3 regions of the Clostridium felsineum DSM 794 genome follow, and region 3 is predicted to be linked to each of the others. Evidence: riboswitches for the same ligand, from Rfam matches in the RefSeq annotation. Region 3 holds a riboswitch; each other region holds the start of a gene.

Evidence for each region. A riboswitch is a leader RNA that binds a small molecule or an ion and turns the genes downstream of it on or off. The one in region 3 is predicted to bind S-adenosylmethionine.
Region 1: linked by a shared signal. The riboswitch ahead of CLFE_RS20745 (trans-sulfuration enzyme family protein) and the one ahead of CLFE_RS22300 (NifB/NifX family molybdenum-iron cluster-binding protein) in region 3 are both predicted to bind S-adenosylmethionine.
Region 2: linked by a shared signal. The riboswitch ahead of CLFE_RS08010 (methionine ABC transporter ATP-binding protein) and the one ahead of CLFE_RS22300 (NifB/NifX family molybdenum-iron cluster-binding protein) in region 3 are both predicted to bind S-adenosylmethionine.

What each region holds. Positions count from the first base shown of each region.
Region 1 covers NZ_CP096980.1:4,471,929-4,480,383, reverse strand. The annotation lists gene CLFE_RS20780 (sigma-54-dependent transcriptional regulator) at 1-786, opposite strand, end outside; gene CLFE_RS20775 (PTS lactose/cellobiose transporter subunit IIA) at 1,028-1,348, shown strand; gene CLFE_RS20770 (PTS sugar transporter subunit IIB) at 1,374-1,682, shown strand; gene CLFE_RS20765 (glycoside hydrolase family 1 protein) at 1,707-3,116, shown strand; gene CLFE_RS20760 (PTS sugar transporter subunit IIC) at 3,175-4,530, shown strand; gene CLFE_RS20755 (hypothetical protein) at 4,636-4,914, shown strand; gene CLFE_RS20750 (hypothetical protein) at 5,013-5,714, opposite strand; SAM riboswitch class I at 5,985-6,086, shown strand; gene CLFE_RS20745 (trans-sulfuration enzyme family protein) at 6,162-7,319, shown strand; gene CLFE_RS20740 (trans-sulfuration enzyme family protein) at 7,333-8,455, shown strand, end outside.
Region 2 covers NZ_CP096980.1:1,702,968-1,711,422, reverse strand. The annotation lists gene gltX (glutamate--tRNA ligase) at 1-124, shown strand, start outside; gene CLFE_RS08035 (prepilin-type N-terminal cleavage/methylation domain-containing protein) at 214-591, opposite strand; gene CLFE_RS08030 (hypothetical protein) at 659-2,128, opposite strand; gene CLFE_RS08025 (ribonuclease H-like domain-containing protein) at 2,115-2,783, opposite strand; gene CLFE_RS08020 (MetQ/NlpA family ABC transporter substrate-binding protein) at 3,097-3,915, opposite strand; gene CLFE_RS08015 (methionine ABC transporter permease) at 3,931-4,587, opposite strand; gene CLFE_RS08010 (methionine ABC transporter ATP-binding protein) at 4,587-5,549, opposite strand; SAM riboswitch class I at 5,626-5,729, opposite strand; gene CLFE_RS08005 (PilZ domain-containing protein) at 5,911-6,306, opposite strand; gene CLFE_RS08000 (FeoB-associated Cys-rich membrane protein) at 6,506-6,658, shown strand; gene pflA (pyruvate formate-lyase-activating protein) at 6,715-7,428, opposite strand; gene pflB (formate C-acetyltransferase) at 7,439-8,455, opposite strand, start outside.
Region 3 covers NZ_CP096980.1:4,813,474-4,821,928, forward strand. The annotation lists gene CLFE_RS22280 (radical SAM protein) at 1-255, opposite strand, end outside; gene CLFE_RS22285 (nitrogenase component 1) at 273-1,571, opposite strand; gene CLFE_RS22290 (nitrogenase component 1) at 1,572-3,038, opposite strand; gene nifH (nitrogenase iron protein) at 3,051-3,872, opposite strand; gene CLFE_RS22300 (NifB/NifX family molybdenum-iron cluster-binding protein) at 3,893-4,231, opposite strand; SAM riboswitch class I at 4,300-4,407, opposite strand; gene CLFE_RS22305 (carbohydrate-binding protein) at 4,985-6,910, shown strand; gene CLFE_RS22310 (hypothetical protein) at 6,994-7,314, opposite strand; gene CLFE_RS22315 (hypothetical protein) at 8,076-8,333, opposite strand; gene CLFE_RS22320 (hypothetical protein) at 8,349-8,455, opposite strand, start outside.

The sequences.
Region 1 (8,455 bases), 340 kb from region 3:
ATATAGTCTCTCCTCTAAGGTTCTTTCATTAAGAGAAGGTATTGTTATGAGCATTGGAATTCTTCTAGTGAAAGTTTTTAAAAGTGAAGAGTTAGGGTTTTCAGTAGTAGCAGATATTATTAAAACATTGGAGTGCCTTACCTCATCATCCCCCATTCTTCTGAAGGTTCCCTTATCCAAAAAAGTAAAAAGCGCTTCTTGTCCCTCGGGAGGTAGTCTGTGAACCTCATCTAAAAAAAGTATTCCCCCATTTGCTTTTTCGATTAATCCAACCCTATCACTGTCCGCTCCAGTGTAGGCTCCTTTTTTTATTCCAAAAAGCTGAGAGGTTAAAAGTTGAGGATTGTTGCTATAATCTGCACAGTTGAAAGTTATAAAAGGAGAAGTTTTTTCCTTAACCTCCATTTCAACCGCATATTCGTGCATTAAAGAAGCAAACATTGATTTTCCTACTCCAGTGTTTCCAAGAATCAAACAATTCATTCCTTTCGGAGGATAAAGAATTGCTGCTTTTAATTGTTCAACGGCTTGTTTTAAACTTAAATTGTTTTTTACGAATTTATCTAATTTATTTTCTTTGATTTTAGTGTTTATAGTGTTTGATATAAAAAAAAGAACAGGTCTACCTGAAGTTTTGAATATTTTTCCTTCCTTACATAAGTTGTTTAACTCATGACTTACATTTGCTCTACTCATATGGAGCATTTCGGAAAGTTCCAGTGCAGTTACTTTAGTGTTCTCCGGCATATCATACAATTTATTGTATATTTGTTCTCTTCTGTTCATGTTGGAAAACCCCCATATAAAATTACTTAATATTGATTATACAATAAAAATTTACATATTACTACATGCAGCAAAAAAGTGTTTGAACACTAAAATGTTTACATATAAACACTAGATATAAGGTTCAAACACTAAAAAACAGTGCTTTAAAATAAAGGGTTATAGATAATAAAAAGTGTTTGGCACGGTATTTGCTATAAAGAATAAGTGAGAAAAAAAGTATTTGTCTGGAGGGGTAGGAATGGATATAGAGCAAATAATAATGAATATAATAATTTATTCCGGTGATGCAAGAAGTTACATGTATGAAGCACTTGGTAAAGCAAGAGAAGGAAAATATGATGAGATAGATGAATTAATAGGTAAGGCAAACAATGCCATAGGCGAAGCTCATAATATACAGACTTCAATGCTTCAAAAAGAAGCGGAGGGTGAGGCATTAAAGGTTTCAATACTATTCGTACATGCGCAAGATCAATTAATGACAACAATTTCTGAAAAAAATCTTATAACTGAAATGATTGAAATGACAAAGTCCATAAATGCTTTGTCAAATAAATAGAAAGTAAACGTTAGGAGGAGTAATTATGGTTAGAATTTTATTATTTTGTAGTGCAGGAATGTCAACTAGCATGTTGGTTACAAAAATGAAGAAGGCGGCAGCAGCAAAAAATATAGAGGCATTTATAGAGGCTTATCCACAAGCTCAAATGGCTGATTATGCAGATAAGGCAGATATAGCGCTTCTTGGACCTCAAGTTAAGTTTCTTTTACCAAAAGCAAAGGGCATATTTGAACCAAAGGGAGTTCCAGTTGAAGTAATAAACTCAGCAGATTATGGAATGCTTAATGGCGAAAAGGTTTTAAGTCATGTATTAAAAGTTTTAGAAAAATAAAAAACGAATTTTAGGAGGTAGAAAATGAAGTTTCCAAGAGATTTCTTTCTAGGTGCCGCCTCTGCATCATATCAGGTAGAAGGTGCCTGGAATGAAGATGGAAAGGGAGTATCTAACTGGGATGTATTCACTAAGATACCTGGTAAGACTTTTGAAGGTACAAATGGAGATGTTGCAGTAGATCATTACCATAGATATAAAGAAGATATAAAATTAATGGCAGAGATGGGACTTGATTCATACAGGTTTTCTGTTTCATGGCCAAGGATAATACCAGATGGAGATGGAGAAGTAAACGAAAAGGGTATCGAATTTTATAATAATCTTATAGATGAATGTTTAAAGTATGGAATTGTGCCTTTTGTAACCCTATACCATTGGGATATGCCAGAGGTACTAGAGAAAGTAGGAGGATGGACTAATAAAAGAACTGTAGATGCTTTCGTAAAATATGCAAAAGCTTGTTTTGAGGCATTTGGAGATAGGGTAAAGCATTGGATTACCTTCAATGAAACTATAGTATTTTGTAGTAATGGATACTTAACAGGAGCTCATCCACCTGGTATATCAGGAGATGTGAAAAAATATTTTCAGGCAACACATAATGTGTTTACAGCTCATGCAAAATCTGTCATTGAATATAAGAAATTAAACCAATATGGGGAAATTGGTATTACTCATGTTTTCTCACCAGCCTTCAGTGTTGATGACAAAGAAGAAAACAAAAAAGCTGCTTACCATGCAAATCAATATGAAATTACATGGTATTACGATCCAATATTAAAGGGTAAATATCCGGAGTATGTAATTAAAAATATAGAGAAAAATGGATTTTTACCAGATTGGACAGATGAAGAATTAAATATATTAAAAGAAGCAGCACCACTAAATGATTTTATAGGACTTAACTATTATCAACCTCAAAGAGTAATAAAAAATTATGACACAGGGGAAAAAGTAGAAAGAACAAGAGAAAACTCAACAGGGGCACCTGGAAATGCATCTTTTGATGGCTTCTATAAGACAGTAAAGATGGACGATAAAGTTTACACTAAATGGGGATGGGAAATATCACCTGAATCGCTAATCATTGGACTTGAGGCATTAAAGAAAGATTATGGTGATATAAAAATCTATATTACTGAAAACGGTTTAGGAGATCAGGACCCAATAATAGAGGACGAGATCCTTGATATGCCTAGAATAAAGTTTATAGAAGCACACTTAAAAGCAATAAAAGAAGCTATAAGTAGGGGAATAAATCTTAAGGGATATTATGCTTGGTCAGCAATTGACCTTCTAAGTTGGCTTAATGGATATAAAAAGCAGTATGGTTTTATATATATAGATCAGAAGCATAACTTAGATAGAAAAAAGAAATTATCATTTTATTGGTATAAAAAAGTAATAGAAGAGAGAGGTGAAAATATATAATTTATAGGACTTAATAATATCTATATATCATATAAAAATACGAGGAGGAATTATAATAATGAGTAAAGTAGATACCATTCAAGAGAAGATTTTGCCACCGATAATGAAATTTGCTAATTCAAAAATTATAACTGCCATAAAAGACGGTGTTATAATCACGATGCCACTTACTCTAGTTGGATCAATATTTTTGTTGATAGCTAATTTCCCAATTAAGTCATGGGGAGGCTGGATGACAGGAATATTTGGGCCAAACTGGGCAGTGCCATTAAGTCAAGTTTCAGGTTCAACCTTCGATATTATGGCAATTGCAGCAGTAATAGGAATAGCTGCTCAATATGCTAAAAATGAAGGCCAAGATCCTGTAACATCAGGACTTTTGGGTGCGGTAGCATTTCTAATAGTTATGCCAAGTTATTCACCAATTAACATAGGTGATAAAGTTGGCGGAGTTGTAATGAAACATGCAGATAAAGTTTCAGCAGTTATACCTAAGGGCTGGACTGGCGGTAAAGGAATGATTGCTGCCATAATTATTGGAGTACTTACAGGATTTATTTATTCATGGTTCTTAAAACGTGACATAAGAATTAAGCTTCCAGAAAGTGTACCATCAGGTGTTGCAAATGCTTTCTCAGCACTAATTCCAGGTGCTGTTATTATAACAGGTGCAATGTGTATATTCATATTCTTTAATGTTGTTACAGGTCAAACTGCACTTGAATGGATTTATAAAGTATTACAAATTCCACTACAAGGAATAACGGACTCATTAGGTGGAGCAATAGCAATACCATTTGTTATATCTTTCTTCTGGTTCTTTGGTGTTCATGGTGCTACTCTTATAGGTGGTGTTATGGGATCAATATACCAAGCAAACACTTTAGCAAACCAGGATGTTTTTAAAGCTGGTCATGCATTAGTAGCTTCAGGAGCTGGAAAAAATGCTCACATAGTATGTCAGCAGTTCCAAGATAACTTTATAACATTAGGAGGTTCAGGAATAACATTAGGACTTGTTGCAGCATGTTTCTTATTTGCTAGATCACAACGTCTTAAACAGTTAGGTAGACTTGCATTAGTTCCAGGTTGTTTTAATATAAACGAGCCAGTTCTTTTCGGTCTTCCAATAGTTTTGAATCCACTTATGTTTATACCATTTTTAGTTTGCCCTCTTGTTTCAGGAATATTAACTTACTTTGCAATATATACTGGTTTGGTACCTTGCTTTACAGCTGTTCAAGCGATATGGACTACACCACCTATACTATCAGGACTTATAGTAGCAGGTTGGCGAGGAGCAGTTCTTCAGCTTGTAATAATAGCAATAGCAGCTATAGTTTACTTCCCATTCTTTAAGGCACTTGACAAAGAATACTTCCAGGAAGAAATATCTGGAGAGGCAGAAGAGTAAAAAATTAATTATTAATTGGTGGATTAGCTCAAGCTTTCTTTGGGCTAATCCTACAATTAAATTCAAGTTATACATAGTAAATATAGTATATTAGGAGGATTAGAAATGAAATTATTTAAGATAAAAATAACAGGGAGTCCAGAGGATTTTAAAATTGAATATTCTTTTTCAACAGATTACTTTAACTACAATGATTGCACTTATGAAGGAACAGAACAAGAAAGATATACTCAATTTTATGAAGATTTAAAGAAAAACGGTGGACCTCAACCATTAAATATAAAATTAAAAATGTCAAATGGAGTAGCAGATAGAGCATTCCAAAAGAAAGAGCTTTTAAAAATTGAAGATGTTAATGAATTTGTAAAAAGAATGATAGCATAAAAACTTAAAAGCGTTTTTTAAATAGGCCATACAATACTATCTAAGGTTTTTTATATAAAGACACGTTCTAATATTTTGTTAGAATGTGTCTTATTAAATTATTTTAAATTCATTTTTCCTGTAACAAATTTATATTCTAAAGTATCTTTATTTTCGCTATATTTAACAATTCGTACAGTTTCAAAGGATTTTGAATTGGTTTTTAACCTGTCTGATAAAACTTTCTTAGTACAATCCTTATCCACCTGTTTAACAGCATCATTAAAGCTTTTAAAATTATAATCGTTATTATCAGTTAATTTTACTATGATTTTTTTTAGAAATTTGCAAGAGTCAGCATCAAAGGGTTTACCCGTATCTTTTTGTGAGACGTCAATTTCAACATTGTTAAAAGCATTTGAAGTGTTGGAGGCAGTTATAATATCTCCTGTATATGAAATAGTATAAGAATGTCCCTTTTCACTTTTTAATTTGATGTTTCCAGTATCGAAAGATAACCAATGACCCTTAGAATACTTGTAATTGGTTGTATAAGTAATTCCTTCTTTATCGCACAAATCTTTTAATATATTTATAATATCCTGACCATTAGATACAAATTCTGTTTGGGATATACTATATTTTGATTTTAGGTCAGCGGTAGTATCGCTAAGAACCCATTTTTGCTTGGCTTTGGTAGCGGCTTTTACGGTTGAAGTGTTGTCAGAAGTTTGTTTTTTACTTGAACATCCTGTAGTTAATAAAACTAACAAGGTTGCAGCTGCGATTAATATCTTTTTCTTTTTCTTCAATGTAACCACACATCCTTTGTAACTACTGTAAAAAAATACATATTTTCACCAACATTATTTAAAAAGATTATAAACAACATTAAATTTTATGTATAAAACATATTATAATTTGCAGAAATATAGGAGTCAAGAGGAAATACATAAAAAAAATGCCAAAGGAAGACCTTTGAGACAGCAATTTTTAAATTATAGAATTATACAATACAAAAATACTAGACATTCTTATAAATAAGGTATATAATAATCATACTAAACAAATACGAAAACTAAATAAATTGTTTCTTATCAAGAGTGACGGAGGGATAGGCCCTATGAAGTCCGGCAACATCCATGTATTTGGAAATGTGCTAATTCCTACAGGTTTATCCTGAGAGATGAGAATGTTTTTAAAACTGCTTCTTATTTTTTATGGATAAGGAGCAGTTTTATTTTTTATAAAATGGGAGGAAAAAAATTATGGAAGATATAGAGTGTACAAAATTTGAAACAAAAGCTGTTCACGGTAGAAGTGGTTTTGAGATTAGAACTGGGTCTATAAGTTATCCAATATACCAAAGCTCAACCTTTAGACATGAGGGCTTAAATAAAAGCACAGGATATGACTACTCAAGAACAGCAAATCCAACTAGAGATGAAGTTGAAAAAACTGTTGCAGACCTTGAAAACGGAAAAGCGTGTCTTGCATATTCTTCTGGAATGGCTGCAATATCAGGTATACTCACTATATTTGCAAGTGGAGATCACATAATTGTATCAGATGATTTGTACGGTGGAACCTATAGAATATTTGAAGAAATTTATAAAAATTATGGTATTGAAGTCACATATACAGATACAACGAATATTTCAAACATAGAAAAAGAAATAAAAAACAACACAAAAGCTATATATTTAGAAACGCCAACAAATCCACTTATGAAAATTACGGATATTAAAGAGGTTAGCAAACTTTCTAAAAAACACAATGCACTACTAATAGTAGACAATACATTTATGACACCATACTATCAAAAACCTCTTAACTTAGGAGCAGACATAGTTATTCATAGTGGAACTAAATATCTTTGTGGACATAATGATGCCCTAGCTGGTTTTGTTATTTTAAATGATGAGAAGTTAACTGAAAAATTGAGGTTTATACAAAATTCCATTGGAGCAGTGCTAGCACCCTTTGACAGTTGGCTAATTTTAAGAGGAATAAAAACTCTTCATATAAGACTTGATAGGCAGCAGGAAAACGCCATCAAAATAGCAGATTTTTTAAAAAAGCAGGAAAAGGTGATCAAGGTTTTGTATCCAGGTCTAGAAGAGCATGAAGGTCATGACATTTTAAAAAATGAAGCATCTGGTTTTGGAGGTATGATCTCATTTTATGTAGACAGTAAGGAAACTGTAGAAAAAATTCTTGAAAGAGTAAAAGTCATAATATTTGCTGAAAGCCTTGGAGGGGTAGAGAGTTTAATAACCTATCCATACACACAAACCCATGCAGATATACCAGACGATATAAGACAGCGCTTAGGAGTAACAGATAAACTTTTAAGACTTTCAGTAGGAATTGAAAACGCACAGGATTTAATAAAAGATTTGAAAAGAGCTATCGGCACAAAATAAGGGGGAAATTTAAATGAAATTCGGAACTAAACTTATACACAGTGGATTTGAAGGAGATAAAAGAACAGGAGCAATCACAACACCTATATATCAAACCTCTACCTTTCACCAAGAAAACATAGATGGAAATATAGTTTATGACTATTCAAGATCAGGAAATCCAACACGTGAAGCATTGGAAAAAACTATAGCACTATTAGAAGGTGGCTATAAAGGCTTTGCATTTTCATCAGGTATGGCTGCAATATCTTCTGTATTAAGCATTTTTTCAGCTCATGACCACATAATTGTACCTAAGGATGTTTATGGAGGAACATATAGAATAACAACAGAATTTTTTTCGAAATTTGAAGTAGAATGTGAATTCGTTGATACAACCAACATAGAAGAAGTAAGATACTCAATAAAAGACAACACAAAAGCTATTTATATAGAAACACCGTCTAACCCATTAATGAAGGTAACTGACATAAGAGAAATCGTAAAGCTTGCTAAAGAATTTAACCTTTTAGTAATTGCAGACAACACCTTTATGTCCCCATATCTTCAGCGACCACTAGAGCTTGGAGTAGACATAGTAGTTCACAGCGCTACAAAGTTTTTAAATGGACACAGTGATATAATAGCAGGATTAGTTGTTGCAAAAACAAAAGAACTAGCAGATAAAATATATTTCGTTCAAAATGCATTTGGAGCAGTACTAAGCCCACAGGACTCCTGGCTATTATTAAGAGGAATAAAGACCCTAAAGATTAGACTTAACTATCAGCAAAATAACGCCACAGAACTAGCAAAATGGCTATTACTAAACAAATTTGTAGATAGAGTGTATTATCCAGGAATGCCAAGTCATATAGGAAGAGAAATACACTTTTCACAAGCCTCAGGCGCAGGAGCTGTACTATCTTTTGAAGCCAGCAGCACCGAAAAGGCTAAAAGCTTCATGAAAAAAATAAAATGTGCTGCAGTTGGAGTAAGCCTTGGCGGTGTAGAAACAATAATCTCATATCCAGCCAAAATGTCCCACGCAGAAATTCCACACAATGAAAGAATTAAGCTTGGAATAGGAGATAACCTAATAAGAGTCTCCGTAGGACTTGAAGATTTAGAGGATTTAATTGAAAATTTTAAGATAG
Region 2 (8,455 bases), 1.8 Mb from region 3:
TTTAAGAACTGCTCTTTCTGGAAAGAAATTCACTCCTGGTGGTGCTTTTGAAATAGCCGATTTAATAGGTAAAGAAGAATCTATAAAAAGAATAAAAATAGGAATTGAGAAACTACAAAAATAATCAAAATCACATACAACTTTAATATGCCTTCTTTATAGAAACAGTTTTTATTATTCTATAAAGAAGGCATATCGTTTTGCATGTATCTTTTAATTTTGTGATATTGTAATTGTTGTATTTATCCCATCTTCCTTTGTAATTGTAAACTTTCCTGACGCAATATCATTAATTTCTTCTTTCGTCTTACCTTTTAAACAACCAGGAACTTTACTTGGCTTTATATCATTTTGAATAAGCGTCTCAGCAGAATCGTCATAAGTATCTATACTATTATCTGTATTCTCTGCATTATACGCATCAATAGCCTGACCTAAAGTTCTTGCACTTGCTTGTATATTTGACTTTTCTGCTCTCATTTTATATTGCGAAATAGATGGTATTAAAATAGCCGCTAGAATAGCAAGAATAGCTATTACTATTATTAATTCTATGAGAGTAAAACCTTCCTTTTTTATTCTTTTTTTCATTTTTTCTCCATTAATAGTTTATGTTTATTTTGTAGTATAACCATTAAAATGGATTGTATACATTTTTTTACTTATAACTATTAATTTCAAATATCGAATAAGTATTATCATCATAGATTTTATAAGTCCAATCATTATCTCTGAGAAGTTTTGTATTATTCATATCATCTCTTAATATAGCATATTGAATCTTATATTTTTTGAATACATAAATCATATAATTATAATCATTTAACGCTTTTATCTGATCTACAAATGCATTTGTTCTATTAAAATTATACGTAAATAAATCTTCACGAGTATCCACGAATGTTTTTACTCCCCTAAATATAAGATACGGGCTGCTGTTGTAATCATTAAAGATTCTGGAATTTTTAATTTCTTCATGAGTATTTATATAATCACAAACCTTAACTGGGCAATCTACATTATAAACCACCTTTGTTAAATTTTGTACGTTTACATACAGCAAGTAACTACCTGCATCAAAAATAGACTTCATACATAACACACTTATAAGAATCGCACATGTTATATAATTTAGTTTGGTTTCTAAATTTTTAACTTTAGCCGTTAAGCTTTTTTCAAAAAACTTATCAAAAAAATCATGATAAAAATCAATAACATAAGTAGATATAATGGGAAAAACAAATATGCATATTACAAACATATGCCTTTTAGCACTTATAGCCAATATTATTAATGCTCCACATATTAAAAAATCTCTAAATTTGACTTTGCAAACAGCAAGCACACACACTGTTATACAAATTACAATCAAAGCTAATTTATACGCATATAATGGCGTTATAACCCATTCATTTATGTATCTATTTATATCACTATTTCTCATTGCTAAATAAGTATATTCATAAAGCTTATATCCATATGGATTTATAAATATACCTATAAGTGCTGCAATAAAATACTTATAATTTTTAGGAATTGTATAATACGCAAAAACTATTAAATAAAGCGGATAAACTCCCCCATGAATATTAATTCCTAAAATCAGAGTAAATAATGCTGCTATATATTTTTTATTCTCAAGTAATATAAATATTATTAATAATAAAAATTTTGATATTAATAATGGTCTATAAAAAATATCATTAGCATTAGCAAATATGTAAACCCACATTATTATTAAAGATATCACTTTATTTTTATTTCTTATTAGTGCAAATTTATATAATGTAATGCATGTTATCAAATTTATTATTACTAAAAAAATTATAACAGAGGCAAATCCCTTAATTTTATATATTAAATAAGCTATAATACCAAATAACCATTCATGGCTTATCCACTCTAGTTTATTTTGGATTCCATACCAAGAAAATATATCTCTATGAGGTATAATACTATTTTTTATAATATATTCTCCAACCTTTATATGCCAGAAACCATCATTTATAACATTTAGTTTAAATCCAAAAACAAAAGCTGTAATAAGTGCGAGTATGAAACAAATTCTAAATACTATTACCTTATTAATTCTATTGCTTAAAATATTTAAAATACTACTTTTCAGCATCATCCACTTCCTTCACATATTTGTTCCACGTGGTAATCATATTAAATAAGCTTTCAACATCCTGTCTATTATAAAGGAGTATCTTGTCTTTTTTCTCTTCAGGCATTCTTAAAGAGTATTCCTCATCCTTAACAATTTTTCCAAAAGTCTTTGCTAGTGTAGATCCACTTATAATCTCACTTTCTCTGTTTATTTCAAATACTTTTTCTAAATTTTTAAGTCCAACACATTTTTTAGTAACCTTTTCATATTCCTTTTGTAAATCAATACTCTTAAATTCTTTATTCACCTCCATATTTATATTGTTTTTTTTAAATAAATAATTTACAACTGTAAAATCATTATTACCTGAAAATGTAACTATGTATTCCTTTTTGAGTTTAATTTTAGCTTTAATAAAGTATTCTTCTGCAATTTTTAATATTTCCTCAGAATCCTTTCTATTTTCTATCATATACTGAGTTGTCTTTAAATTTTTAGTTTCTTCATCATAATATGCACACCCAAACACTCCAATGCATATAGGCTTTTTATAGACATAATGCTCTAAATCAAAAAATAACGCCTTAGAATATATTTTATTCTCGCCTTCCACTTTAAACCTATCAACATATTCATCAATTTTTATGTTTGTTACAGCATTTCTTTTAATCAAAATTATCACTCTCTTTTTTTCTTAATTTAAGAAAATCACTGACTAAAATTAATATATAAGTTAAATCCGTAAAAAACCTATATTCTACGCCAATTAATTTCTAAACTTTACAAATTATTAAACTTCCTATTTTAAAGCAATTACATTATACCATATAATGTAATTTTTTTCATTATACATATTTATTCTGTTTTAAAATAATATCTATAATTATTTAATGCTATTTATGTATTTTATCATAATTTCAACTATAATAACATTAAAAAAAGAAGACTCTAAAGTTTTTCTTTAAAGTCTTCTATACACATATTTATTAAAATGCAGGTACTATTTGACCTTTATATTTATCATTAATATATTTTTTAACCTCTGGAGATGTTAATGCTTTATTTAAAGCTTTTATATAAGGTTTATCCTTATCTTGTTTTCTCACTGCAAGGATATTAGCATATGGTGCATCTTTAGGTTCTGAAACAATTGCATCTTTTGTAGGATTTAAATTTGCCTGTATTGCATAATTAGAGTTAATTATTGCTGCTGTTACATCACCAAGAACTCTTGGAAGCTGTGCTGCATCTAATTCTCTTATTTTTATATTTTTCTTATTTTCAGTTATATCAAGTTTAGTAACAAGATCAGCTTTCTTAAGTTTTATTACTCCATTTTCTTCTAATAATTTAAGTGCTCTTGATTCATTTGTTGAATCATTTGGTACAGCTATTTCATCTCCATCTTTAAGTTCACTTAATTTTTTAATTTTATGAGAATATAAGCCCATAGGTTCAATATGAACTTTAACTGTATATGTTAAATCCATATGTTTTTCCTTATTAAATGTGTTTAAGTAAGGCACATGTTGAAAATAATTTGCATCTAAATCACCATCATTGAGTGCTGTATTTGGAGTTACATAATCTGTAAATACTTTTACCTTTAATGTATAGCCTTCCTTTTTCAATATTGGTTTTACAACATTATTTAAGATTTCTGCATGTGGAACTGCTGTTGCCCCTACTACTATTGTTTTTTTATCGTTGCTACTAGAATTACTTGAACCTGAACTGCTGCAGCCTGTTAATGCTCCAACTAAAACTGCTCCTGACAAAAGTGCTGCCAATAATTTCTTTTTCATATTTGTTCCCCCTATTTATTTAATCATCATTTTATAGATAAAGTTTCCAATTGATTGTAATATTTGAACAATAATCATAAGTATTATTACTGTATAAACCATGACGGTTGTATTAAACATATTATAGCCATATTGCATAGCGGCAGCTCCAAGGCCACCACCTCCTATTGCTCCTGCCATAGCTGAATATCCTATTATGTTGATAACTGTAAGTGTAATTCCAAGGACAATTGAAGGCATAGCTTCCTTTATCATAACTCTAAATATAATTTGAAAATTACTTGAACCAAAAGATTTAGCTGCTTCAATTATTCCTTTATCTACCTCTTTAAGTGAAGATTCTATAACTCTAGCTGCAAAAGGAAATGCTCCAATAGTTAATGGGACTATTGCTGCTGTCGTACCTATTTGTTTTCCTGTAAGTAATTTTGTAAATGGAAATATAGCAATCATCAAAATTAAAAAAGGGAAGGATCTAAGCATATTTATTATAAAATCTAATATCTTATATACTATTTTATTTGGTTTTAGTCCATTTTCATCTGTTATTACAAGTATTATTGCTGGTATAAATCCAATTACTATAGAAAATAAGGTGGCTACAAAAACCATGTAAATTGTTTCCCAAAGCGAAGGTAGTAGAATTTGTTTCAATATCTCTGCTGTACTCATTATGCCACCTCCCAAACTACATTATGCGAAGTTAAATAATTACATATAATTTCCTTGTCACCTTCAGAAATATTTATAACTAAACTTCCCAAAACATTATCTCTAAACTTTTCAAGTTTTCCCCAAACAATTGAAAAATCCACATTAAGTTCCCTTGCCATGGAAGTTATTAAAGCTCCTTCACTGCTATTTTTAGGGAATATTACTCTTATATTTATTCCTTCTTTAGGTAGAACCTCATCATCACTTTGTCCTATAAGTTTTTTCATCTCACCACTTGGATTTAAGAATAGCTCCTCAACTTCTCCAATTTCCTTTATAACTCCTCCGTCTATTAAGGCAGCTCTTTCACATATTCCTTTAACAACCTCCATTTGATGTGTAACAATAACTATTGTTATACCTAATTTTGAATTTATTGTTCTTAATAAATTTAATATAGATTTTGTTGTATTAGGGTCTAACGCCGATGTGGCCTCATCGCATAAGAGTATCTTAGGGTTTAATGCCAATGCTCTTGCGATAGCTACCCTCTGCTTTTGTCCACCACTTAAATTAGAAGGTTTACTCTTTACTTTATCACTTAAATCTACAAGTTCTAAAAGTTCTTTGACTCTAGCATCTATTTTATTTTTGTCAGTTCCCCAAACCTCAAGTGGTAATGATATATTATGATATACATCTTTTCTATTAAGCAGATTAAAATTTTGAAATATCATACCTATTTCTTTTCTAAATTCCCTAAGACTTTTTCCTTGAACTTCTTTCAGCTCTTTACCACTAACTATTACTTTTCCTTCATCATAAGTTTCTAGTCCATTAATACATCTAAGTAATGTGGATTTTCCAGCCCCACTATGTCCAACAATTCCAAATATTTCTCCACCTTTAATCTTAAGGTTAACATCTTTAAGAACCTTATTCCCTGAAAAGTATTTGGAAACATTCTTTATTTCTATCATGCCATTCACCTTTCTCATTAGATTAAAAAATAATAAAAAAGCCAGAGAATAAACTCTGACTTTAAAATCAAATATATTCTCATCTCTCAGCTAGCGCTGTAGGAATTAGCACCTTGTAATAAAATATATACAGGTTGCTGGGCTTCACAGGGCCGGTCCCTCCACCTCTCTTGATAAGTGCACCATTTTTATTAATTCTTTAGTTAATATTATAGTTAGTCTACATTTAAATGTCAATACGAATTTAGCCATTTTATACACAAAATATATTTTTCCAATCAAAATAATATGTTTTTGTTTTTAAAAATAGTGCCTTAAAAGAAAACTAATACTATTAAGGCTAAATCTACATTTTCAGCATTTAATCCTTATCAACAAAATTTCTTATCACTCTTATCTGCTGCATATTTAACGATATAAATTCGCACCCAATTACATATGATTTGTCATTATATCCTACCCATTTAATCATTGAAATGCACCAAAAAGATGGTTTTCCATCAATACTAAGAAGGAAACTTATAAAATCACCTGATTTTAACGGCAGCTTACTTTTAAAACCTATTCCAAATTCAGATATATTAACTGCCTCTAATAGTGGCTCTTCTCCTTTGTATTTTTCGTAAATACTTTCATCATTTACTCTAGGATATGATATTTCTAGTTCAATTCTCTTTCTTACTTTACCTCTTTTTTCAGTTTTGTACCTGCAGAGTTTATTCCTATCATCAATATCTGACGTAGAGACCAATACCATATAAATTCCTCCTTCTGAATTTATGTACAGTTACCAAATTAATAAATATATTATATCATGTTTCGACAAAATTCGAAATATATTTTCAATATTGTTAACTTAAGTTCTGTTGACATCATCACGATTAAATGATAATATTTAATTGAAAATGATATTCATTTCTAGTGATTTTGTATGTACTTAAAAGGAGTGAGTTTTTATGATTATTGAAATACTAATAACACTTATTATTATATGTTCAGCCTTATACATTTTTTATAAAAGCTTCAAGAAAAGTGCAAAAGGAGACTGTAGTTGCTGTAGTGGCTCAAAATCCTGTAGTGGCTGCTCACCAATTAAAAAAAATAAGTAATAAAGCCCCCTTTAATTATTAAGATATGATTTAATAATTAAAGGGGGTTCATATAATTATTTCTTTAGTTTCTCATTAACATATTCTTCGAATTTTGATGCTGTATCTTTATCCATATCTTTTATTCCCTTTAGTTTATATTCTATTGCAAGCTTCTCATATTTTTTTATCCCAAGAGTATGATATGGTAAGATTTCAACTTTCTCAACTCTTTTAACTTTTTGTACTATTTTTGCAAGTCTATCCATACTTTCATAATTATCAGTTATCCCCGGTACCATAACATGTCTTATCCAGACTACTGCTTTTGAATTATTGACTTCCGAAACAAATTTGTAAAACTCATTCATGTCTCCACCAGTTAAATTTTTGTAACCCTCACTATTTATATGCTTTATATCAAGAAGAACATAGTCCGTATACTTTAAAATCTCTTCATAGTGGTTACATCCAAAGCCTGCTGTATCAACTGTCGTGTTTATTCCATTTTCTTTACATAACTTCAAAAATTCTTTTAAAAACTCTGGCTGCATTAAAGGTTCACCGCCGGAACAAGTAATTCCACCACCAGATCTATCAAAATAATTTTTATATCTCTTAACTTTTTTAAGTAAATCTTCTGGAGAAATTTCTTCTCCAGAATTAATATTCCACGTATCTGGGTTATGGCAGAATGCACACCTAAGTCTGCATCCTGCCAAAAAAACAACAACTCTTATTCCCGGTCCATCAACAAGTCCCATTGTCTCTATTGAATGAATTTTTCCCAAATTAACACCTCTACATTCTTTCGTGAAATGTTCTCTTAACAACTTCCATCTGTTGTTCTCTTGTAAGTTTAACGAAATTAACTGCATATCCTGATACCCTTATTGTAAGTGTAGGATATTTTTCTGGATTTTCCATTGCATCTAAAAGTGTTTCACGATTAAATACATTTACATTTAAATGATGTGCCCCCTGCTCAAAATACCCATCTAGAATAGCTGCTAGATTACTTTTCCTATCTTCTTCACTTTTTCCTAATGCATCTGGAATAATAGAAAATGTATTTGAAATTCCATCCTGACAAACATCTCTATATGGAATTTTAGCAACACTATTTAAAGATGCTAATGCTCCATTTTTGTCTCTTCCGTGCATAGGATTAGCTCCCGGTGCAAAAGCCTCTCCTGATAATCTACCATCTGGTGTTGCTCCTGTCTTTTTACCATACATTACATTTGAAGTTATAGTTAATATTGATAATGTATGCTCTGCATTTCTATAAGTAGGTGTTTTTCTTAACTCAGACATAAATTTGTTTACTATTTCAACTGCAATATCATCAGCTCTATCATCATCATTTCCGTACTTAGGAAAATCTCCTTCTATTTCAAAATCTACAGCAATTCCATTTTCATTTCTAATAGGTTTTACCTTTGCGTATTTTATTGCACTTAAAGAATCTGCTGCTACAGAAAGTCCTGCTGCTCCACAAGCCAAAAATCTATGAACTTCTGTATCATGAAGTGCCATAAGCCCTTTTTCATAGGCATACTTATCATGCATATAGTGTATTAAATTAAGAGTATTTACGTACAACTTAGCTACATACTCCATAACCTTAAAATAGTTTTCTTTAACTTTATTATAATCAAGTACTTCATCCTCTATTCTTTCTATGTTAGGTACTACTAAATCAAATTTCTTTTCATCTACTCCACCATTTATAGCATATAATAAAGATTTAGCTAAGTTACATCTAGCTCCAAAAAACTGCATTTGTTTACCTATTTTCATTGCAGATACACAACA
Region 3 (8,455 bases):
TTCAGGGCATAGCTCTAATGCTCTTTTAACTGTGCTAACTGAATCTTTAGGTGCTAGTATTCCATTAGCTACCCCTGGTCTATCTTCATTATTATTGCAATCTCTTTTGCAGAACTTACATTGAATATTACATGTAGGACTTACGGGAAGATGAAGCCTTCCAAATTTGGAATGTGCCTCTCCTCCAAGACATGGATGTAAATTAGATAAATGTTTATATTTTTCTTCTCTATCGAACGGACCTGTATTTGCCATTTTTCCACCCCTTAACTTTAGTTAAATCTAGTTAGAACTACAGAATATATGTCTTCAAGTAATTTAAGTCCTCCTGCATAACCAACATAAGAACTGTTAATTACTAGTCTTTCATTCAGTGGCCAAGACACCGCTAAAAAATGTGCCTTTGTCTCCTTGGCTACCTTTTTTTCCCAAGAGCTTCCTATTATTAATGGATACCCATGAAAATCTGTATTTTTTATATTGTTATGAATTTCATTACCATCAGTTAAAAATTCAACTTCTGCTTCAATATCATAATTTAAATCTTTAAAGTATCCTTCAACTTCACTTCTATATTTTTCTGGCGTGTCATCAATTATATACTGCTTGTCTGGAAACAACCCAAAATCATTAGTAAGAAATTTAGTAAATGCTAAAGTATATTGAGCATCTGACACAACAACAAATCTTCTAGACATTACCCTTGTCTCTAAAAATACATCGGCAAATCTTTCAATGTAGTAGTAATATTCATCTTCATGTTTTTTAATTATTTCCTCTACTTTATCTTTAGAGACTCCAGCAAATTTCCCCACTTCCCTTAAAAATTTACTCGTTTCTGCTGCTCCTATTGGAATACTAGGAAATTTCATATAAGGTGTTCCAAACTTCTTCTCCAATTGTTTAACATTACTCAATCCCAGCCATGGTGAAACTAGCAAATTAAATTCTGCTTCTGGAATTTTATTTATATTTTTTATACCTCTGTCATGACCAAATATAGTGTTTGGTATCAATCCAAGTTCCCCAACAAGTTTTTCAAGTTCTCTTAAATTGCCAAGCCAAAAAGGATCGTGTTGTGGAACTCCTGCCCATATATTTACTAATCCTTTTGTAATTTTATCTGCTGGCTTCAAATATTGATCTATTATTGCACTTACTACCCATTCATGTCCAACATAGTTATTTCCCTTAAAACCTGGTGTTGAAGCATATATAACAGGCTTACCTGTATCGCTAAAACTTCTAACCACCTCCCCCGCATCATCTCCAATAACTTCTGAAGTACAACTTGTTAATACTATATATAACTCTGCATCTACTACTTTTAGTGCATTTTCAATAGTCTCTTTTAGTTTCTTCTCTCCACCAAATACAACTTCTTTTTCACTTATACTTGTACAGGGAAATATATGAAAAGAAAAGTGACCTGAGCTTCCAAAATCACTATGAAGTTTCCCTCCACAACCAGGTCCAGAATGCAGTATAGGAATTGCTCCTTGTATTGCATGAACTGTTTGCATAGCTGTTAATGCACATTTATATCTAGGCTGATCTAAAATTTTTGCCATTTATTTAGCCTCCCCCTTCAAGAATTTTGAATTATCCTGCTTATACCACCAATCTGTGTATGGAAGTGTAACCCTTGCCGCTAAATTCTTTTCAAAACTTCTATTTTTTATAGTATCCAGAACTGTATATGCAAAATCCAAAGTTCCTTTATAGCCAAATATCATATATTCATCATTTACACAAAGTGCTGACACTCCCTGCTTTATTGCCCAAACAGTAGTCCCTGGATGTCTTGAAAAATATATATCTGGTTTATATTCATTAATAATGTTTAATATTTCATAGTTTTGCTGATCTGCCACACTAACTTTAAAATTGTATGGGGAATTTTCCCCCAAATACTCAAGTGGTGCTGGAATTTTACCACTATCATGCTTCTTGTCATGATGCCATGATGCCGCCCACACAACTTCCATATCTAGTTCTTGCAATACACGGGCTACTTCATAAGTATATCCAGGTCCCATACCTAAAATTGCCCTAAGTCCTTTAAGCTCTTTTTTAACTTCTTCAATTTTAGGTATGTACTTTGCTCTTTCTCTTTCTATATAAGCTTCCACTTCTTTTTGTTTATTAATTACTCTTCCAATCTCTCTAAGCCAAGTTTCAAAGCCTGCAATACCTAAAGGATTTATTGTATTTACAAATGGAACTCCATACTTTTCCTTCAGTCCATTTCCAAGATAACTTCCAAGCACTCCACAAATACTTACCGTTGCTAACGCTTCTGATAAATGTGATAATTCCTCAATTGTAGAATTTTGATATAAAAATACTGGTTCTACATCAAACTCCTTAAACATTTTTATTATATTTTCTCTTTCACTTTCAAAAAAATTCTTAAAGTTTATAGTATTTCTTTTTTCAACTGGCGGCTTTACAATACTATTAAGCACAGCATGATCACTAGCGTCAAAACCCGTTGCCCAAATTCTTGATCTAAAACCCTCACAGTGGACTGCTGCTATTGGTACCGGTATTTCTTCTTTAAGTTCTTCAACAACACTATCCACATCTTCACCTATTATCCCAGATAAACAAGAGGTTCCTATAAAAATTGCCTTAGGCTTGTATCTCTTATATGTCTCTACTACAATCTTCTTTAAACTTTTTGCTGAACCAAATACAGTATCCTTTTCATTCATATCTGTTCCTACAAATACTGTAGAATTTTGAATTCCTCTTTTTGTTGCTAGTTGAGAATTTACTACATCTACTCCAGATGCCATAGCTGTACACCCTGAAGGTGCATGATTTATTACTGCTACATCTCTAATTCCTGCTAACTGTGCTAATGCACATCCTGCATTACACGAACTAGACTGACTAAAACATCTCTCTCTATTTTTTAAAGTTCCACACTTAGATTTATTTACAACATCACGCAAATCACCATTATAACCTGTTATTGACCCAAGTCTATTCTCCCTTGTTGGAACTGCTCCTAATTTCAAATTAATCGGCATTAAATCCACCTCCTACAAATCTGTTAATCCATATTCTGTTAATATTTCTTCTAATCTTTCCTGTGTCATGGGCTTTGGAACAACAAACATGTCGTTATTATCTATATTTTTAGCCAATATTCTGTACTCATCTGCCTGCTCCGCCTTTGGATCAAATTCAATCACCGTTTGTTTATTGATTTCTGCCTTAGTAACCATTGGACTTCTAGGGACAAAATGAATTAGTTGACTTCCTAGTTCTTTTGCAAAAGCATCTAAAAGCTCATACTCATTGGATACTTTTCTACTGTTACAAATAATCCCCCCAAGTCTTACTCCACCAGTATTTGCATATTTTCTTATACCTTTAGCAATATTATTGGCAGCATATAGGGCCATCATTTCTCCAGAAGCAACTATGTAAATTTCTTGTGCTTTTCCTTCACGTATTGGCATTGCGAAACCACCACATACAACATCGCCAAGTACATCATAAAATACATAATCTAAATCATCTGTATATGCGCCTAACTGCTCTAACATATTTATTGATGTTATAATTCCTCTTCCTGCACAACCAACTCCTGGTTCTGGTCCACCTGATTCAACACATTTTATATTTCCATAACCAACTCTCAAAATATTATTTAAATCTACGTCTTCACCCTCCTCACGAAGCGTATCTAGTACTGACTTTTGATTTAAACCTCCTAATAATAATCTAGTTGAATCTGCTTTTGGATCACATCCTACCACCATTATATTTTTTTTTAGTTCTGCTAACCCTGCTGTAAGATTTTGTGTTGTAGTTGATTTTCCTATTCCACCTTTTCCATAAATAGCTACTTGTCTCATTGATTCTTCCTCCTCTGCATTTAAGCTTGTCTTTCATAATATTGAATAAGTTTTTCTAATGCTACATCTATAGCTTCATGTATATCATATACATCTATTCCATGTGATCTAACTATATTTTCAGCTCCAGGTCCAATCTTTCCTATTAACAATGCTCTACAATCACTTATTTTCTCTATTAATGGTTTAAATTTATTCTTATGAAAATCACTGCATGGGCAATTTGTTATATTTTTTCTAGTTTCAATAAAATTATAATCTTTATCCTTAACTTCAAATATGAAAAATTGTAGTGCTGTTGCAAAATGTTGATCTACATAAACCCCATCTCCACTACCCACTGCTATTTTATAGCTCATATAAATCCACCTCCTTTATAAAAAAAGCTACATTTAGATAAGACTAAATGAAGCTTTTGCTTGCACTAGCCTTATCTTTCAGGTACACCTGCTGGAATTAGCACCTTATATGCAAACGAAACATACTGGTTGCTGAAGCTTCATTGGGCCAGTCCCTCAGCTTCTCTCGATAAGCACTATAAATATTAAATTAAATAAAAAGGCCGCGTTTACACTATTTCTCAATAATAGCGTAAACACAGCCTCTAGTTTTTCTAGTCAACTTTGTATTCCAAGTATTCCTATTTGTTTTATTGAATATCATTATATCAGTATGTCTTTTTATTGTCAAATACTTTTTCTCATAATATAAATTATCTGCTACCTCAAAAAGTGCCTTAAATCTCATGGGATGCTTACATAAAACTTTTTATACATTTGCCTTAAATGCTCATACTCTCCCGCTTTTTGTAGTTCTTGAGCTAAAATCAATTCACTCTCAACATATCTATAATTCATGTTAAAAAGCACTTCCCTTACTAATAATTAATTATAATATAATTCTTATAATGTATGTAATGTATTGACTGAAATGGTTATATTTTGTATCATAATAATAGACATAAAACAATAATTTATACTTTGTAAAATAACAACTTTAAGGGGGTGTGCTCATAAACAAGCTAGCTGACACAAATAAAATTATAATTTTAATATGGAGATGAGTATATTTTGTGTAAACGTTTAAAAATAAAAATTCTATCACTTTCTGTGATGTTTACATTAATTGGGTATAATTGTGCATTTAATTCAATTAAGGTGAACGCAAAAATAATGACCCATGGAACAACTTCAAAAAATATTAAAAATGGTGTTATACTTCATGCTTTCGATTGGTCGTTTAACAACATAAAAAAGGAACTTCCTAATATTTCAGCTGCAGGTTATACTTCTGTTCAAGTATCTCCAGTTCAGGGAACAAAAAATAGTAGTATAAATAGTTCCGATTGGTGGCTTTTATATCAACCAACAAATCAATCCATAGGAAACTCTCAACTTGGAAGTTATAAGGATTTTAAAGATCTCTGCAGTGAAGCAAAAAACTATGGCATATCCATAATTGTGGATGCTGTAATGAATCATATGGCTAATAACGGAAATAAAGATGAACTTGCTCCTGAAGTAGATTCAAGTTTCAAAGATCCAAGTTTTTATCATCATAATGGACAGTGCAATGATTGGAATAATAGAGAAGACATAACCCAAAAAGGTGTGGGAATGCCTGATTTAAATACTCAAAATCCCGCAGTTCAGGGGAAAGCAATTAACTTTCTAAACCAATGTATAGATGCTGGTGCAAGCGGTTTCCGTTTTGATTCTGCTAAACACATAGAAACAGACTTAGGATTAGACGCCAATACCCCATGGGCGAGCAACTATTGGGAAAATGTTTTAGGAAGCCTCCACAATAAATCAGATCTATATATTTATGGTGAAGTCCTTCAAGATGGAAAAGTAGATAATATTTCAGCCTATGAAAGCCTTATGAATGTTGAAGCAAGCAGCTATGATGCATCTCTTCGAAAAGCAGTTAAATTGGGAGATTTTACTGATGCGAAAGGTATGGGTGGACTTGATAATAATAAATGTGTAGATTTTGTTGAAACCCATGATGAATACGAAAATGGTACAAGTAAAGACCTAACAGACTGGCAGCGAAAAGCTGGTTGGGCAATAGCAGCTTCACGATCTGGCTCTGTCCCTTTATTTTTTGATAGACCAACAGAAAGTATAGGAAGTGAAGGTGATAATCTTTGGAACGATTCTGACGTTGTAGCTATCAATGATTTTCATAATGCAATGGCTGGGCAAAATGAAAACTTGACTTTGGAAAATAACAACAAAGCAATGCTTATAGAAAGAGGTGATAACGGCACCGTTATTGTAAATGATGGCGATAGTTTTAATTTAAATTCCCCAACTAATTTAAATGATGGACAATACAACAACCATGGCTCTAAAGCGGCTTCTCTTGTTGCCTCTGGTAGAATATTAACAGGAACAGTACCTGCAAATTCAATTATAATACTCTACAATAATGGATCTGTTACGAACTATATCCCCCACGCAGATTACAAAATCGATTACGATAGCAGTAATTTAGTTAAAGGACATACTTTCACAATTTACTATAACGGAAGCCTAACAAACTCATCAAATGTATCTTTGCACTTAGGTATTAATGGCTGGAACAACACACAAAACTTATCTATGATAAAGGACTCAAATGGTTTTTGGGAAACTAGTATAACTATACCTAATTCAGCAAATACATTAAATTTCTGTTTTACCAATGGAACTAACTGGGATAACAACAGCAACAATAATTGGACTTTAAATGTATGCAATAATATTCCTAATGTACAAGTATCCCCAGCACCACAGTCAAGTAAAGAAATATCTATTTATTACAATGGAACTTTAGCCTCCTCATCCTCCAGTATAACATTGCATTGGGGATATAATGGATTTATAGCTCCTCAAGATGTAACTATGACAAAACAAAATGACGGACGATGGCTTGCAAAAATAACACTTCCTTCTGGGTGCTATGCTGTTAATATGGTATTTAAAAATCAGTCAGGTACCTGGGACAATAATAATTCTAATAATTACAACTTTTCCTCAACTAAAAATTGACACTTAATATATGAAAACTTATAAATACTGTGAAATAGTTATCTGATATATAGTTCAAAAAATTCTTATAGTATTAGTTTATTTTATTGTAAATTAAAAACTACACATATAAGTACTCCTAATTCACAAATCGAAAATAATTGAGCACAAAAATAAGTTCTATAAAAATCATCGAACTTTCGCTTCTCAATTAAATATATAAAAAATATCATTAATGAACCTATAATCCCCATAATCAAAGCAAATATGTCTTCATTTTTAACCGAAAACCAAATACCATTTTTCATTCCATATTTCGCAAAATAATAAGCGAATTTGGGAATAGCAATTATGTTCGTTGGTATGAATACTTTCAATTTAATAAATGGTGAAATTAATGCTAAAAAGAATGCTGCACCTAGCATAATAAGGAACGACAAGATATCTTTAAAAGGAAACCCTATAACCTTTCTTGTCTTTTCTTTATTACTTCCCTTAACGATTTTCTCACAATAAATTGCTTTATGAGTTTGAGTTAGATAGCCTATTTTGTAAAAATTATATTTATTTACACCAGATGAAAAGAAAAATTCAACCTCTTCTCATGTAGACAGATAAACATAGTTTGTTGGAGCTTTGCTATAATGTTTTATTTCCACTACTTCCCCAGTAACATAATTTAGTTCTCCAATTATTAATTGAGGAATATCAAGGAAGCTAGGTTTAAGAAAGTAAATTATATATCCCTCTTGTTTGATTTAACAATATTTTTACTATTATACAAGCCCAAATTAATCTTATCATATACTGTAAATATTTCAATAAACTCCTCCAAGGGTACATCATTATCTAGATGCAAACAACTTGAAAACTTAGTATTTACATCTGTCTATTATATATAAATACTATAATGTTAGGGGACCACATATAATAAAATAAAAAGCCACATACTCTCCTTAAATTGAGAATATGTGACTTTGCTCTACTATTCATTAAATTTTGCCATATAATACATTTATCATGTATTATATTATTTTCACTTTTTATGCAATTTTATTCCAAATGATGCAGCTTTGTTATAAAGTCATAAAAATTGTTGGTTTGGAATAAAGTTTGAGCAAATTTTAAGAATATTATGTATTAAATTTACTATAAATTATTTTTATACTATAAACTATACTTATTTTCATAATAATCTAAAAATAATCTCAGCTAAAACATATACTAACGGAAATAATATAAATATAATTCCTAAAATTATTGAACTTGTATTAAATAAAGATTTTGTTACTCTATTTTGAGTTTTCATCTGCTTCAAGTATATTTTATTCATTGCTATACCTGTACCACCAAGAATTATAAGACACGTTCCTATAAAACAAATAAGAGCAATAATAATTCCAATTATAGCTAAAACAAATGGCAAAGCAATCAAAAATGGCATTTAGAATTACCTCCTTTATAAATTATTCAAAATCAATACTCCTGCAATCAAATAACACGAAGTTATTATAATTCCCACCCACATATGTATGGCTGAAAGTAGCCAATAACTAAATTTTATTT